Regions from separate parts of the Massilia sp. METH4 genome, predicted to be linked through region 2. Evidence: predicted binding sites of a transcription regulator. Region 2 holds the regulator's gene; each other region holds the start of a gene.

Region 1 (2,991 bases), 2.4 Mb from region 2:
TCGCGGCCATCGTTGATCGGCAGCTCGCCGTCGTTCAGTTTGTATTCACCCGGGATCATGTTTCACCTCACGGTATCGGGTTGTGGACGGTCACCAGCTTGCTCCCGTCCGGGAAAGTCGCTTCGACCTGGATATCGGGGATCATCTCGGGGATGCCCTCCATTACCTGGTCGCGGGTCAGGATTTGCGTGCCCTCGGACATCAGCTGCGCGACGCTTTTGCCGTCGCGCGCGCCTTCCATGATGGCGGCCGTGATCAGCGCCACCGCTTCGGGGTAATTCAGTTTCAGGCCGCGTGCCAGGCGGCGTTCGGCCAGCAGGCCGGCCGTAAAAATCAGCAGCTTGTCTTTTTCGCGGGGAGTCAGGTCCATGGGATTCTTTCTTCAGGTGCGCCAGCTGCGCAGGTCGATCGCCTCGCGCCCCAGCACGGCCGGGCGCACGATGCGCCAGGCTGCCAGCATCAGCTCGCGCGCGGCCTCGCTGTCGTGGCCCAGCCAGCGCACGCACAGCACGTTCTTCATCTGCGTCACGCCCCAGCACGGGCCGTCCGCCAGCGCGCGCAGCGCGGCCACGGTGTCGCTCGGGACCGGCCTGCCAACGGCCAGCAGCATGGCGGACACGGTGTGCCCGGCCAGGCCCAGCGGACTGGCGACGGCCGCGGGCGTCAGCGCGCCCTGCTCCCACCACAGCAGGCGGCCACCGCGCCGCACGGACGTGCGCTGGCCGACGCGCCCGGTCGCGAACGATTCGCCGGAGGCGCGGCGCCCCAGGCACAGGATCTCGCAGCCGAGATAGTTCGCGTCGGGCGCCAGCGTCACGTGGTGCTCGAGCTCCACGTGGGCGTCGTCGAAGAAGATGGTTTCCTGCGGCAGCCATTCGAGCACGCCGCCGGCCGCCACCGCCAGATTGACGCGCTGGCGCGACACACGACCGTTGGCGCGGTACCACTTGCCGGCGCCGGGCGTGGTCAGCACGGCCCAGGCATTCGGTTGAAGCACGGCATCGATGGCAAGTTCATCGCCGCCCACGACACCGCCGGGGGGGTGCACGACGATCGCATGGCAAACGGCCGGGTCTTCGGGATACAGCGGCTTTTGCACGCGCAGCGGGCCACGGTGCTCGCGGCGGGTCAGGCGCGTGGTATCGCTATCGCGGGTAAACGCCAGCGTGAGCTTTGCCTGCCACGCGCCATGTTGGGGAGTCGCGTCGGCGGACGGGAGGGGCAGGCGTTCCGTACAGTCGGGCATAAAGGGTAGATCAATGATAACCCTGTACTCCGAGCAAGTTACGTGCCAGCATTTTTGGGGCAGGGACGCCCCGCGATGCACCACGGCAGAGCATGCGCACTGCCGTGGTGCATTGTAGAGGAAAAAAACTTACTTCAGGTCGACCGGCTCGCTTTCGTCGAGCGTGTAACGCACGTTGCGCAGGCCGTTTACGCGAAGGAATTCGCGCACCGTCAGGCCGGCGGGATCGGCGCTCTGGCGGTTCTGGCGGTGTTCATTGCGGACGATTTCGCCGGCGATTTCGATATCGCGCAGGCGGTAGGGCGTGTCGACGACCAGGGGGTTGTCATTGTCGTTGTACCAGATCTGGTAGAGCGGCATGGTGTGGTTCCGTTGTAGTGGAGAAACAATCAATGCGTTGCTCAGTGTCCACTGAGCAATAACACAATCTTTCACAAATATATTATCTTTTCGCACCAATGTGTACGCTTCAGTGGTCGCGCCGCGGTATGGAGTGCCGATATGGTGCGCCGGCACCACACTCCACCCCGCCCCCAGCGCCCGGTATCAATCGAGCCGCGGTGTCGCGGAGCAGCCGGGTTGCTCCAGCAGTTGCGCCGCCACATTCGTTTCGTGCGGCAGGCTCAGCCGTAACGCGCGGCCCGTTCCGCCCTCCTCGATCCCGGCAGCCGGTTCGCTGAACGTGGTGGGAAAGGCGGCGCTGAAGGCGTCGCCATACTGGGCCCGTGGCGCCGCTTCGAAACGCTGCCGCTCCGACGCGCTCAAATTGGCCGGCAGCGAGCGGTCGATCTGGGTCAGGACCAGGACGCCCTTTCCATCCCTGATCGTGGGACGCAGGACGAGCCGGATCGGCTGGCCATCGCTTGCCCTGAGGCGGGCACTGGCGAAGCTCATCGCGCAAATCGTCTTCACGGTGGAAGCGAACTGGCGCAGCAGCTTGCTGTCGACCTCCCCCATGTCGGAAAACGTCACCCGGCCGCCGGCCGGGTCCAGCCCGTAGGCATTGTCATAGCCGGCATGGAAACGGAACTTGACGGTCGGCGGCGGCTGCAGGTCCAGCGCGGCCACCTGCGCCGCGGTCATTCCCAGGCAGGCCCTGGCAAGGCAGAGCTGTCGTCCCGCCGCGCCCTCCGCCGGTGCGGCTGCCGCGGGCATGGTGCCGTCTTGCGGAGCCGCCGCGGTGGCGACGCCGGTCGCGATCTTGCAGAACTGTTCGCGCACGGCGGCCGCCGGCGACTGCACGCCGGGCGGATTGTTGTACATGAGGGCCACGGATACGCCGCCGCCCTGCGCGTCGGCAAACGACAAGCCCAGGGTGCCGGTCTTGCCGCCGGCCGTGCGCTGGCCGTTCCTCGCCAGGACCGCGCGGTTGACCGCATCCTTCGTCGTCACGGACCAGCCCTCGCGCTCCAGTACCGCCTGGACGGCGGCGAAATGGGCCTCGGCACTACCCGGCTGCGAAGAAAATCCGGTGAAGGCCGTGCCGTGGTCGGGCGCCGCGCCGACGCGGAACTCCGTCACGCAATCGGTGGCGAGCACGGGATTCGCGTGAGCGAGCAGAAAGGCCGCGGCGAGGGGGGCGAAGGGAGAGTGCAGCGGAGACATGAACATGAACCTGTGATAAAAATTGCCAATTTATCATTTTTACAGGTCCGGAAAACTCGCCAATTCTCACTCACGCTCAGTACGGTCCCCTGCCCCCTTCGCGGATGAACCGCTCGATCCGCGCCTTCAGCACCGGCAGC
Region 2 (2,991 bases):
CCTCGGTGAAGAAATCCTCGATCTGGGCACTGCCGCCCTGCGGCGTGGCGCTGCCGGCGGCATGGAAGAAGCGGATATCGCCGCCCGCGCACAAGGCCTTCTCGGTAGTGCTGCGGATGACGACGGCGGCAATGTCATCGTCGTCGCGCCAGGACAGCAGCGTGCCCGTGATCGTCCGGATCATGTCGAGCGACAGCGAGTTCAATGCCTTGGGACGGTCGAGTGTGATGAAGCCGGTGCCGTTGCGCACCTTCGTATGGACGTGGTCGGTCATGGTGTCTCGCATCGTTGTCGTTATTGGCCTCATTCTAGCCATGGATGCGAAGGGTGTGGCATAAATCCTTCAGTGCTGACATAACAAAGGGCGCATCGCGCGCCCTTTTGTTGCAGCAGACCTGCGCCCGTCGTTATGCGGGCGACGCGGGGATCTCGCTCTCGCTCAGGTGCTTGATGGTTTCGTGATTGTGGTTCTGCACTTTATCCTTGTGCTTCATGACCTGGCGGTCCAGCTTGTCGATCAGCGTGTCGATGGCCGCATACAAGTCTTGCGCGACGCTTTCGACGAATACCGTTTTGCCCGACATGCGCAGATTGATTTCCGCCTTCTGCCTTTTTTCTTTCTCGGTGAGATTATCTACACTCAGGATCACACTTACATCGATCAGCTGATCGAAATGGCGTCTAACGCGTTCCAGCTTGTTCTGCACATACTCGCGAATGGCAGGGGTAACGTCGATATGGTGTCCACTGATAGTCAGATTCATACACACACTCCTAAAGAAATATTTACAGGTTCGTGCGGTCTCCACCAATCAAGACGGCGGCGCAGAGGAACCCATGCACTGCATGAAAAGCAAAGAGTGACTACAAAGACTTGCGGAGGCTGACTGGAGGGATTTTCAATGCTTCGCGATACTTGGCGACGGTGCGCCGTGCAATCACCATGCCTTGTTCACCCAGCATGTCCGCAATCTTACTGTCGGATAAAGGGTTCTTCGGGTCTTCGGCTCCTGTGAATTGCACAATCAGCGCCCTGATCGCAGTCGAGGAAGCTTCCCCACCAGCTTCGGTTGCGACATGGCTGCCAAAAAAGTACTTCAACTCAAACATGCCGTGAGGGGTCAGCATGTATTTTTGAGTTGTTACCCGAGAGATAGTGCTCTCGTGCAGGCCCAGTGTATCAGCAATCTCGCGCAACACAAGGGGCCTCATTGCCACAGCGCCATGCGAGAAAAAGTTCTTCTGCCGCTCGACGATGGCCTGGGCCACGCGGAGGATGGTGTCGAAGCGCTGGCGCATGTTCTTGATGAGCCACTTGGCTTCCTGCAACTGGGCGCTCATCTGCGATTCGCCCTTGCCCTGCTTGAGCAGGCTGGCATACAGCGCATTGACACGCAGGCGCGGCATCACGTCGTTGTTCAGTGTGACGACCCAGCCGTTGCGTCCTTTCTTCACCACCACGTCCGGTACCACATAGTCTGACACGTCGGGTGCGAAGGCGGCGCCCGGATGCGGATTGCATTGGCGAATCACGGCCTGCGCCTCTCGCAAGTCTTCGTCATCGCAATCGAGCGCCTTCTTGAGCTTGTTGAAGTCGCGCTGGGCGAACCATTGCAGGTGTTTTTCGACGATGCACAGCGCCATGCGGCGGGTCACCAGCGGCACGTTCGGCATGCGCCGGATCTGCAGCGCCAGGCATTCGGAGGCGTTGCGGGCGCCGATGCCGGGCGGGTCGAAGCTCTGCAGCAGTTTCAGGGCCGTGCGCAACTCGTCGATCTCGATTTCCAGCTCTTCCGGCAAGCGTTCATGGATCTCTTCCAGGCTCTCTTCGAGATAGCCGTTGTCGTCCAGCGCGTCGATGATCAGTTCCACCAGGGCGCGATCGCGGGATTCGAGGACCGTGACGCGCATCTGCTCCATCAGGTGCTCGCGCAGGCTGCGGTGGCTCGCTTCCAGCTGCGGGCGGGCATCGTCGTCGTCCGGGCCCTTGCCGCTGCCGGCGCTGCCCCAGTCGAGGTCGCCGGTGGCCAGCCCTTCGCCATCGCCGCCGTCATACGCCTCCGGTTCCGGCGCGGCCGGCGCGTCGTGCGCCGGGCCGCCCTCCGGCGGCGCCTCGGTGCCGCCCTGCGAGGTATTGATCGCGCCATCGGCCAGCAGGCGCACCGAGCGGTCGAGCGGATCGTCGAGCCGCTCGAGCAGGGGGTTATCGGTCAGCAGCTGTTCCAGTTCCTGGTGCAGCTCCAGCGTGGACAATTGCAGCAGCCGGATCGACTGCTGCAGTTGCGGCGTCAGCGCGAGATGCTGGGAAGTGCGCAGTTGCAAAGACTGTTTCATGGCTGATCAATAACGTTCAAGGGCTGCGTTCAAGGGCTGGAAATGGTGGATCACATGCGGAAATGTTCACCCAGATAAACGCGGCGCACGGATTCGTCGGCAATGATGTCGTCCGGCCGGCCGGAAGCCAGTACGCTGCCCTGATTGATGATATACGCCCGGTCGCAGATGCCCAGCGTTTCGCGCACGTTGTGATCCGTGATCAATACGCCGATGCCACGCTCCTTCAGGAAGCGCACGATGCGCTGGATTTCGATCACCGCGATCGGGTCCACGCCGGCGAACGGCTCGTCGAGCAGCACGAAACGCGGGTTGGTGGCCAGCGCGCGGGCGATTTCCACGCGGCGCCGCTCGCCGCCGGACAGCGACAGCGCCGTGTTCTCGCGCAGCTTCTCGATCTGCAGGTCGGCCAGCAGCGCGTTCAGCCGCGCATCGATGTCGGCCTTCGGCAAGGCCTTGCCATTGACCTTCTGGATCTCCAGCACGGCACGGATATTGTCCTCCACCGTCAGCTTGCGGAACACGGAGGCTTCCTGCGGCAGGTAGGACAGGCCGAGCGTGGCGCGCTTGTGGATCGGCAGCGTCGAGATGTCGGTACCGTCGAGGTCGATGGTGCCGGCGTCCGAGGCGACGAGGCCCACGATCATGTAGAACGAC
Region 3 (2,991 bases), 710 kb from region 2:
GCGTCGCCATTACAGCGAGTAGTACATGTCGAATTCGACCGGGTGCGTGGTCTGGCGCATGCGGGTCACTTCCGTCATCTTCAGTTCGATGTAGGCATCGATCATCGAATCGGTGAACACGCCGCCGCGGGTCAGGAACTCGCGGTCCTTGTTCAGGTGATCCAGCGCTTCTTCCAGCGAGGCGCAGACGGTCGGGATCAGCGCGTCTTCTTCCGGCGGCAGGTGGTACAGGTCTTTCGACGCTGCTTCGCCCGGGTGGATCTTGTTCTGCACGCCGTCCAGGCCGGCCATCATCAGGGCGGCGAAGCACAGGTACGGGTTGGCCAGCGGGTCCGGGAAGCGCGTTTCGATGCGGCGGCCTTTCGGGTTTGCCACGTGCGGGATACGGATCGATGCGGAACGGTTGCGTGCCGAGTAGGCCAGCTTCACCGGCGCTTCGTAGCCAGGCACCAGGCGCTTGTACGAGTTCGTGCCCGGGTTGGTGATCGCGTTCAGCGCCTTGGCGTGCTTGATGATGCCGCCGATGTAGTACAGCGCGAAGTCGGACAGGCCGGCATAGCCGTCGCCGGCGAACAGGTTCTTGCCGTCTTTCCAGATCGACTGGTGCACGTGCATGCCCGAGCCGTTGTCGCCCACGACAGGCTTCGGCATGAAAGTGGCGGTCTTGCCGTAGCTGTGGGCCACGTTCCAGATCACGTACTTCATGTTCTGCGTCCAGTCGGCGCGCTCGACCAGGGTCGAGAACTTGGTGCCGATTTCATTCTGGCCGGCGCCCGCCACTTCGTGGTGGTGCACTTCGACCGGGATGCCCATCGATTCGAGGATCAGGCACATTTCCGAGCGCATGTCCTGGAACGAGTCGACCGGCGGGACCGGGAAGTAGCCGCCCTTGACGGTCGGACGGTGGCCGCTATTGCCGCCTTCGATGTCCTTGTCGGTCGACCAGGAAGCTTCGTCGGAGTCGATCTTGACCATGGCGCCGGACATGTCGATCTTCCACTTCACGGAGTCGAAGATGAAGAATTCCGGTTCCGGGCCGAAGTAGGCGGTGTCGCCCAGGCCGGAGGATTTCAGGTAGGCTTCGGCGCGCTTGGCGATCGAGCGCGGGTCGCGGTCATAGCCCTTGCCGTCCGAAGGTTCGATCACGTCGCACTGCATGAACAGCGTGGTCTCTTCGAAGAACGGGTCGATGTTCGCGGTGGACGGGTCCGGCATCAGGATCATGTCGGATGCTTCGATGCCTTTCCAGCCTGCGATGGAGGAACCGTCGAAAGCGTGGCCGCTTTCGAACTTGTCGATATCGAAGTGGGACACGGGCACGGTGACGTGCTGCTCTTTACCACGGGTATCGGCAAAACGGAAATCAACGAATTTGACTTCGTTGTCTTTGACCATCTTCAGGACTTCTTCGGCGGTGCGTGCCATTACTTATCTCCTAAGTGAAAAGGGCTGCCGTCACATGACTCCATGGTGCGGCGGAAACTCGCCTACCTTAATGCATGAACTGTGCCAGCGTAAAGCTACTATCGATATGCGGCGAGTTACATTGATCTTGCTCCCTACGGAAACTAAAATCGTCCGTACGGAAACGCTCGGTAAAACGCACCAGAATTGCGCACCGACTCAGCTGCCCGATTTTGGTGCAAGTGGAATATTTTGCACCAGATTTGGGCGATGCGCCCCAAAATGTGGCATTAGTGTCCAGCTGAAATTTTAAGCAGACGACCTGCTGCCGACGATGAATACAGATCCCGAGGATTTAACGCCAAATGAGCACCGACGACATTCTTGAGCGCGCCCGCGAGCGCGGCAATGGCCTGCCCTATGCTGGAGCGGTCACGCCCCAGGAAGCACACGAGCTGATCCAGGGTAACCCGGCAGTACGCCTCATCGATGTGCGCACCAATGCCGAGCGCGACTGGGTCGGGCGCGTGGCGGTCAATGACGCACAGCATGGCGCCGTGCAATGGAGCACCTATCCGGGCGGCGTGCCGAATCCGGAGTTTATCCAGCAGTTATCCCAGGTGGCCGGCAAGGACGATGTACTGCTGTTCCTGTGCCGCTCGGGCGTGCGCTCGCGGCACGCCGCCAAGCTGGCCACCGAGAATGGCTTCGCGAACAGCTTCGATATCCTGGAAGGGTTTGAAGGGGACAAGGATGCCGAGGGGCATCGCAAGACGGTTGGCGGGTGGTGCAAGGCGGGCTTACCCTGGGTAGGCGCTTGATAGATGAGCCCGTGTCTCGTGGTGCCAGGCACCGCGAGACACGGGCTCGACTGTAGAAGCGATGTTGTTCGCCTAACTGCACCCATCTCGGTGCAAACAGGCGTTACCACGCTTGAGCTCGTGTCCCACGGTGCCTGGCACCAAGGGGACACGAGCTCAGCCGTAAAGCTTACAGCGCGTACGTCAGGCGCGCGTACACGAAGCGGCCGGAGCGGCCGAACGGCGAGTAGTTCGTGAACGGGGCGTTGCCGGTCGCGTTCAGGTTGGCCGGGTAGGCGTCCGGATATTGGTCGAACAGGTTTTCGGCACCCACTGCGAGCGACAGCGACTGATTGATCTTCCAGCGCCCTTCCAGGTCCACCAGCGTTTTCGCCGACATCGTGTGGTCGAGCGCCGGCGTCGTGCCCGGCGTGAGGATCTTGCCGTAGCGCGTGGCGCGCAAGGTGGCGCCCCACGGGCCCAGGTTCCAGGTGCCGCTGGCGGTGTACTTGGTCTTCGGCGTGCCCTGCTCGAAGGTCAGCACGTTGACGCGGCCGAACAGCACCGGCGGCGGCGACAGCGCGGCCAGCTCGGCCGTCTGCGGCACCTTATCCACGCTTGTGTCCGTGTAGTTGCCGGCCACGGTCAGGTCGAACCGTCCGGCCGCGCCCAGGTTCCATGGATAGTTCAGCACCACGTCCACACCCTTGGTGGTGGTGTCGACGCCATTGATGAAGAAGCGGCCGCCGCTCACGCCCGGGAAGCCGTTCGCGGTCAGGTAGTTGCG
Region 4 (2,991 bases), 3.4 Mb from region 2:
ATGGATCGGGGAGAAGGTGCGTGAACGCGCGGTGTCGAACATTTCACGTCCTGGCGGTGGTTGCCTGGGCCGTCTGCATTGCCTGCCTGCTCTGGCTGCCATTGCGTTACCTCATGCCGCCGGCTGGGGTCGGGGACCATCGCATCGGGCTGCTGGGGACGTTGCTGCTGACATTCGTCATCCTGATGGGTGGCTGGGCCGGGTTCCGTTCGATCTGCGCGTTCTTCCACGCCGACGAATGACCGGCCCGTGGCCCGGCAGCGATTGCGCTGGATAGCGGCGTGAACGATGGCCGGCGAAAACCGGGTGTCAGCAATGATCCAGCGCGCGCACCATGTAGACCGCACGATCGCCATAGCTGGCCAGCCGGGAAAGCTGCCGTGCATCAGGCACCGGCCGCGGCGCATACCCGTGCCTGGCCCAGTAGTCGCTGGAATCCTGCACGGAAACCAGCGCGGTATGGCGCAATCCCCACGCTCTTCCTCCCTCCCATAGCGCTTCGAGCAATGCCCGCGCCAGTCCCTGGCCGGCAAACGCCGGCAGCACCGCCATGTCGTGCAGGTAGAGCGTATCGGGCACCCCGTCGGTACGCTCGAAATCGCCGTGCAGCGGGGTCACCTTGCCGAGCGACGACCGGTATGCAGCCAGGTAGCCGCACACCCGGCCATCGCGCTCGATCACGAGCGAACAATTGGCCGGGCTGGCCAGGCGGCGCGCGTAGACCTCCCCGCTTTCGATGAAAGCGGCGTCGTAGCAGGCTCTCTGGATGTGCAGCAGGGCCGGCAGGTCGTCGCGCCGAAGCATGCGCGGCGCCTCGGTCGCGGGACAAAAGATAGTGGCATTGCGCATACGGCTCGGGACCGGACGATATCGACAGGGCGAAGGTTGTCAGTCCGGATTCTTATAGCTGGGCCGTGGATTCTAAACGAGAACGAAGCGGCCGCAGGCTTACCCTGCCATGCTGGTTGCGCGGAAGGGTCGCACCGGCGCCCAGGGGGGATGAAACCGACAGGCACAATAACTGTTTGATAAGCCGTTAAAAGCCCGTTAATATTGTCGAGTTTGCATGTCGAATCGACAGCAAGCGCGGCCGACGGTGCTGCCTGCTCTCCCGTGGACTGCCAGGCACACCTGCTGGGTGTGGCCGCAACCTGACTTTCCCTCGAAACCAAAACAAACCAGGAATGGAAATGACCAAACAACAGAAACTGGTCGGCCGGATCGCGGCCGCCCTTGCCGGCTGCGTCGTGGCCTCGGCAAGCCATGCGGGCACTTTCTCCGACACGTTGCCGCAGTTTTCCGGCTCCGGCGCGAACACCGTGCAAACCGTCGGCGTGTTCACCTTCGACCTCGCCGGCCAGGCCGTCACTTCCGCGCGCATCGATGGCACGTTCGGGAACAGCCTCGTCAGCTCCACGTCGGTGCACTCCGTGTTCGCGGACGGCATCCTGGTCGCCAGCTGCTCCGACAAGACCGCGTTCTGCTGGACGACGGGCCCGGAAGCCTGGAGCTATGAATTCACGGGCGCGGAACTGGACATCTTCGCCGACGGCCAGGTGGTCCTCACCACCGAGCAGACCGACTGCTGCACCGTGCGCCTCGGCACGACGACGCTGTCGGGCGTCACCTCGCCGGTACCGGAACCCGAGACGTTCGGCATGCTGATCGCCGGCTTGGGCATCCTCGCCGCCCTGAAGCGCCGCCGGGGCTGATCGCCGGCGAAAAAAAAGGCGCTGTTCGCGGACGCTAGGCTTTCCCGTAATCACGGAACTTCTGAATCCGGTCGCTGTCAGTAGCGGCCTGAGCCTTGCTTGCCCGGCGCCACCCCGACGGCCAGCCAGTGCGACGGCGTGGTGGGCGCGCCAGCGTCCAGCACGCGTTGCCAGCCGGTGTAATTGGCCAGGTAGCGGCTGGCTACACCGTTGAACCGGCGCAGCCATGTCTTAAAGCGGCTATGCCAGCCGTTAACATTTTGAATGTGGATGGCCTCTCGAACCCTCTCGCCGCGCTGCACGTTGACTGATTCGTGCGTGATGCCGGCCTGCCGCGCGAACGCCTGGTAGGCAATGGCGCCATCGCTGATGAGAATGACGTCCCGCGCCATTACGGGCAACAGGTGCTTGGCCAGTTGCCCCGCGCTGACCGGTCCGCGCCCGGTCACGAAGTCGTACGTGAGCTTGTTGCGGTCGCGGGCGACGAGAATGCAGTCGAGCTCGCGGCTGGTGCCGCGCCGGGTCGCCTTGCCGCCGCGCTTGCGGGCCGGGCGGTCCAAGTGGCGCGATCCCTTCTGCGATTCCAAATGATAAGTTTCATCGGTCTCCACGACCGTTGACAATTCGGGGCGCCGCTCCCGCCGGACGGCGGCAATGAACCGGTGCCGCCATCGAAAACTGGTCGACTTCGCCACCGCCACGCGTTTGGCCGCCGTGCGCACTGTCGTTGATTCGATCAGGCATTGCAGGTACGCCAGCCATTTGTCGCGCCGCTTGAGGTGGGCCAGGGGCGTGCCGGTCAACGCGTTATAACTGCTCCGGCATCCCATGCACCGATAGCGTTGCAGGCCGTTGGCCTTGCCGCTGCGATGGCAATGAGAGCAGGCGCAATGCGGGCAAGGGGGTCTCCCCGCCGCCGCCTCGATCAGGGCGACGCACTGGCCAGGGTGTGTGACGGTGGCCAGGAATTCCCGCAAGGTCGCTACTTCTCCCGCTGCCAGCTGGAGCTGGGACAACGCCTTAAACACCACCCGGAAATCCGCAGTCCCCATTTCGGCCTCCTGATATGCATGAAGTAGCTCAACAGGAGATCAGACAGGGTTTCGCGGTGGAAGTTCCCCAAGCATTGGCGAACAGCGCCGAAAAAAAAGGACAGGCCCCACGCCTGTCCTTTCTCCCCCATCTACAGCAAAAAACTCCTCACTCCACGCGCACCACGTGCAGCAGGTTGGTCTTTCCGGCCGATCCGGACGGATAGCCGGCGATCACCACCACGTCG

Evidence for each region. Region 2 encodes sigma-54, which starts transcription at its own class of promoters, with help from an activator protein. Its sites were predicted from a motif close to TGGCANGNAANCTGCTTT; they were not measured.
Region 1: a site for sigma-54 is predicted at 1,277-1,294, ahead of V6Z91_RS21025 (urease accessory protein UreD). Genes of this name have one in related genera too.
Region 3: a site for sigma-54 is predicted at 1,495-1,512, ahead of glnA (type I glutamate--ammonia ligase). Genes of this name have one in related genera too.
Region 4: a site for sigma-54 is predicted at 1,011-1,028, ahead of V6Z91_RS25270 (PEP-CTERM sorting domain-containing protein). Genes of this name have one in related genera too.

The regions. Positions count from the first base shown of each region.
Region 1 is NZ_CP146614.1:4,771,912-4,774,902, reverse strand. It holds gene V6Z91_RS21035 (urease subunit beta) at 1-59, opposite strand, end outside; gene V6Z91_RS21030 (urease subunit gamma) at 68-370, opposite strand; gene V6Z91_RS21025 (urease accessory protein UreD) at 383-1,246, opposite strand; gene V6Z91_RS21020 (hypothetical protein) at 1,376-1,606, opposite strand; gene V6Z91_RS21015 (hypothetical protein) at 1,793-2,851, opposite strand; gene V6Z91_RS21010 (DUF885 family protein) at 2,928-2,991, opposite strand, start outside.
Region 2 is NZ_CP146614.1:2,363,989-2,366,979, reverse strand. It holds gene V6Z91_RS10490 (enoyl-CoA hydratase/isomerase family protein) at 1-274, opposite strand, end outside; gene raiA (ribosome-associated translation inhibitor RaiA) at 408-764, opposite strand; gene V6Z91_RS10480 (RNA polymerase factor sigma-54) at 865-2,334, opposite strand; gene lptB (LPS export ABC transporter ATP-binding protein) at 2,385-2,991, opposite strand, start outside.
Region 3 is NZ_CP146614.1:3,075,881-3,078,871, reverse strand. It holds gene glnA (type I glutamate--ammonia ligase) at 10-1,425, opposite strand; gene V6Z91_RS13635 (rhodanese-like domain-containing protein) at 1,770-2,225, shown strand; gene V6Z91_RS13630 (TonB-dependent receptor) at 2,395-2,991, opposite strand, start outside.
Region 4 is NZ_CP146614.1:5,760,609-5,763,599, forward strand. It holds gene V6Z91_RS25260 (hypothetical protein) at 21-242, shown strand; gene V6Z91_RS25265 (GNAT family N-acetyltransferase) at 310-804, opposite strand; gene V6Z91_RS25270 (PEP-CTERM sorting domain-containing protein) at 1,191-1,712, shown strand; gene V6Z91_RS25275 (IS1595 family transposase) at 1,790-2,764, opposite strand; gene pyk (pyruvate kinase) at 2,913-2,991, opposite strand, start outside.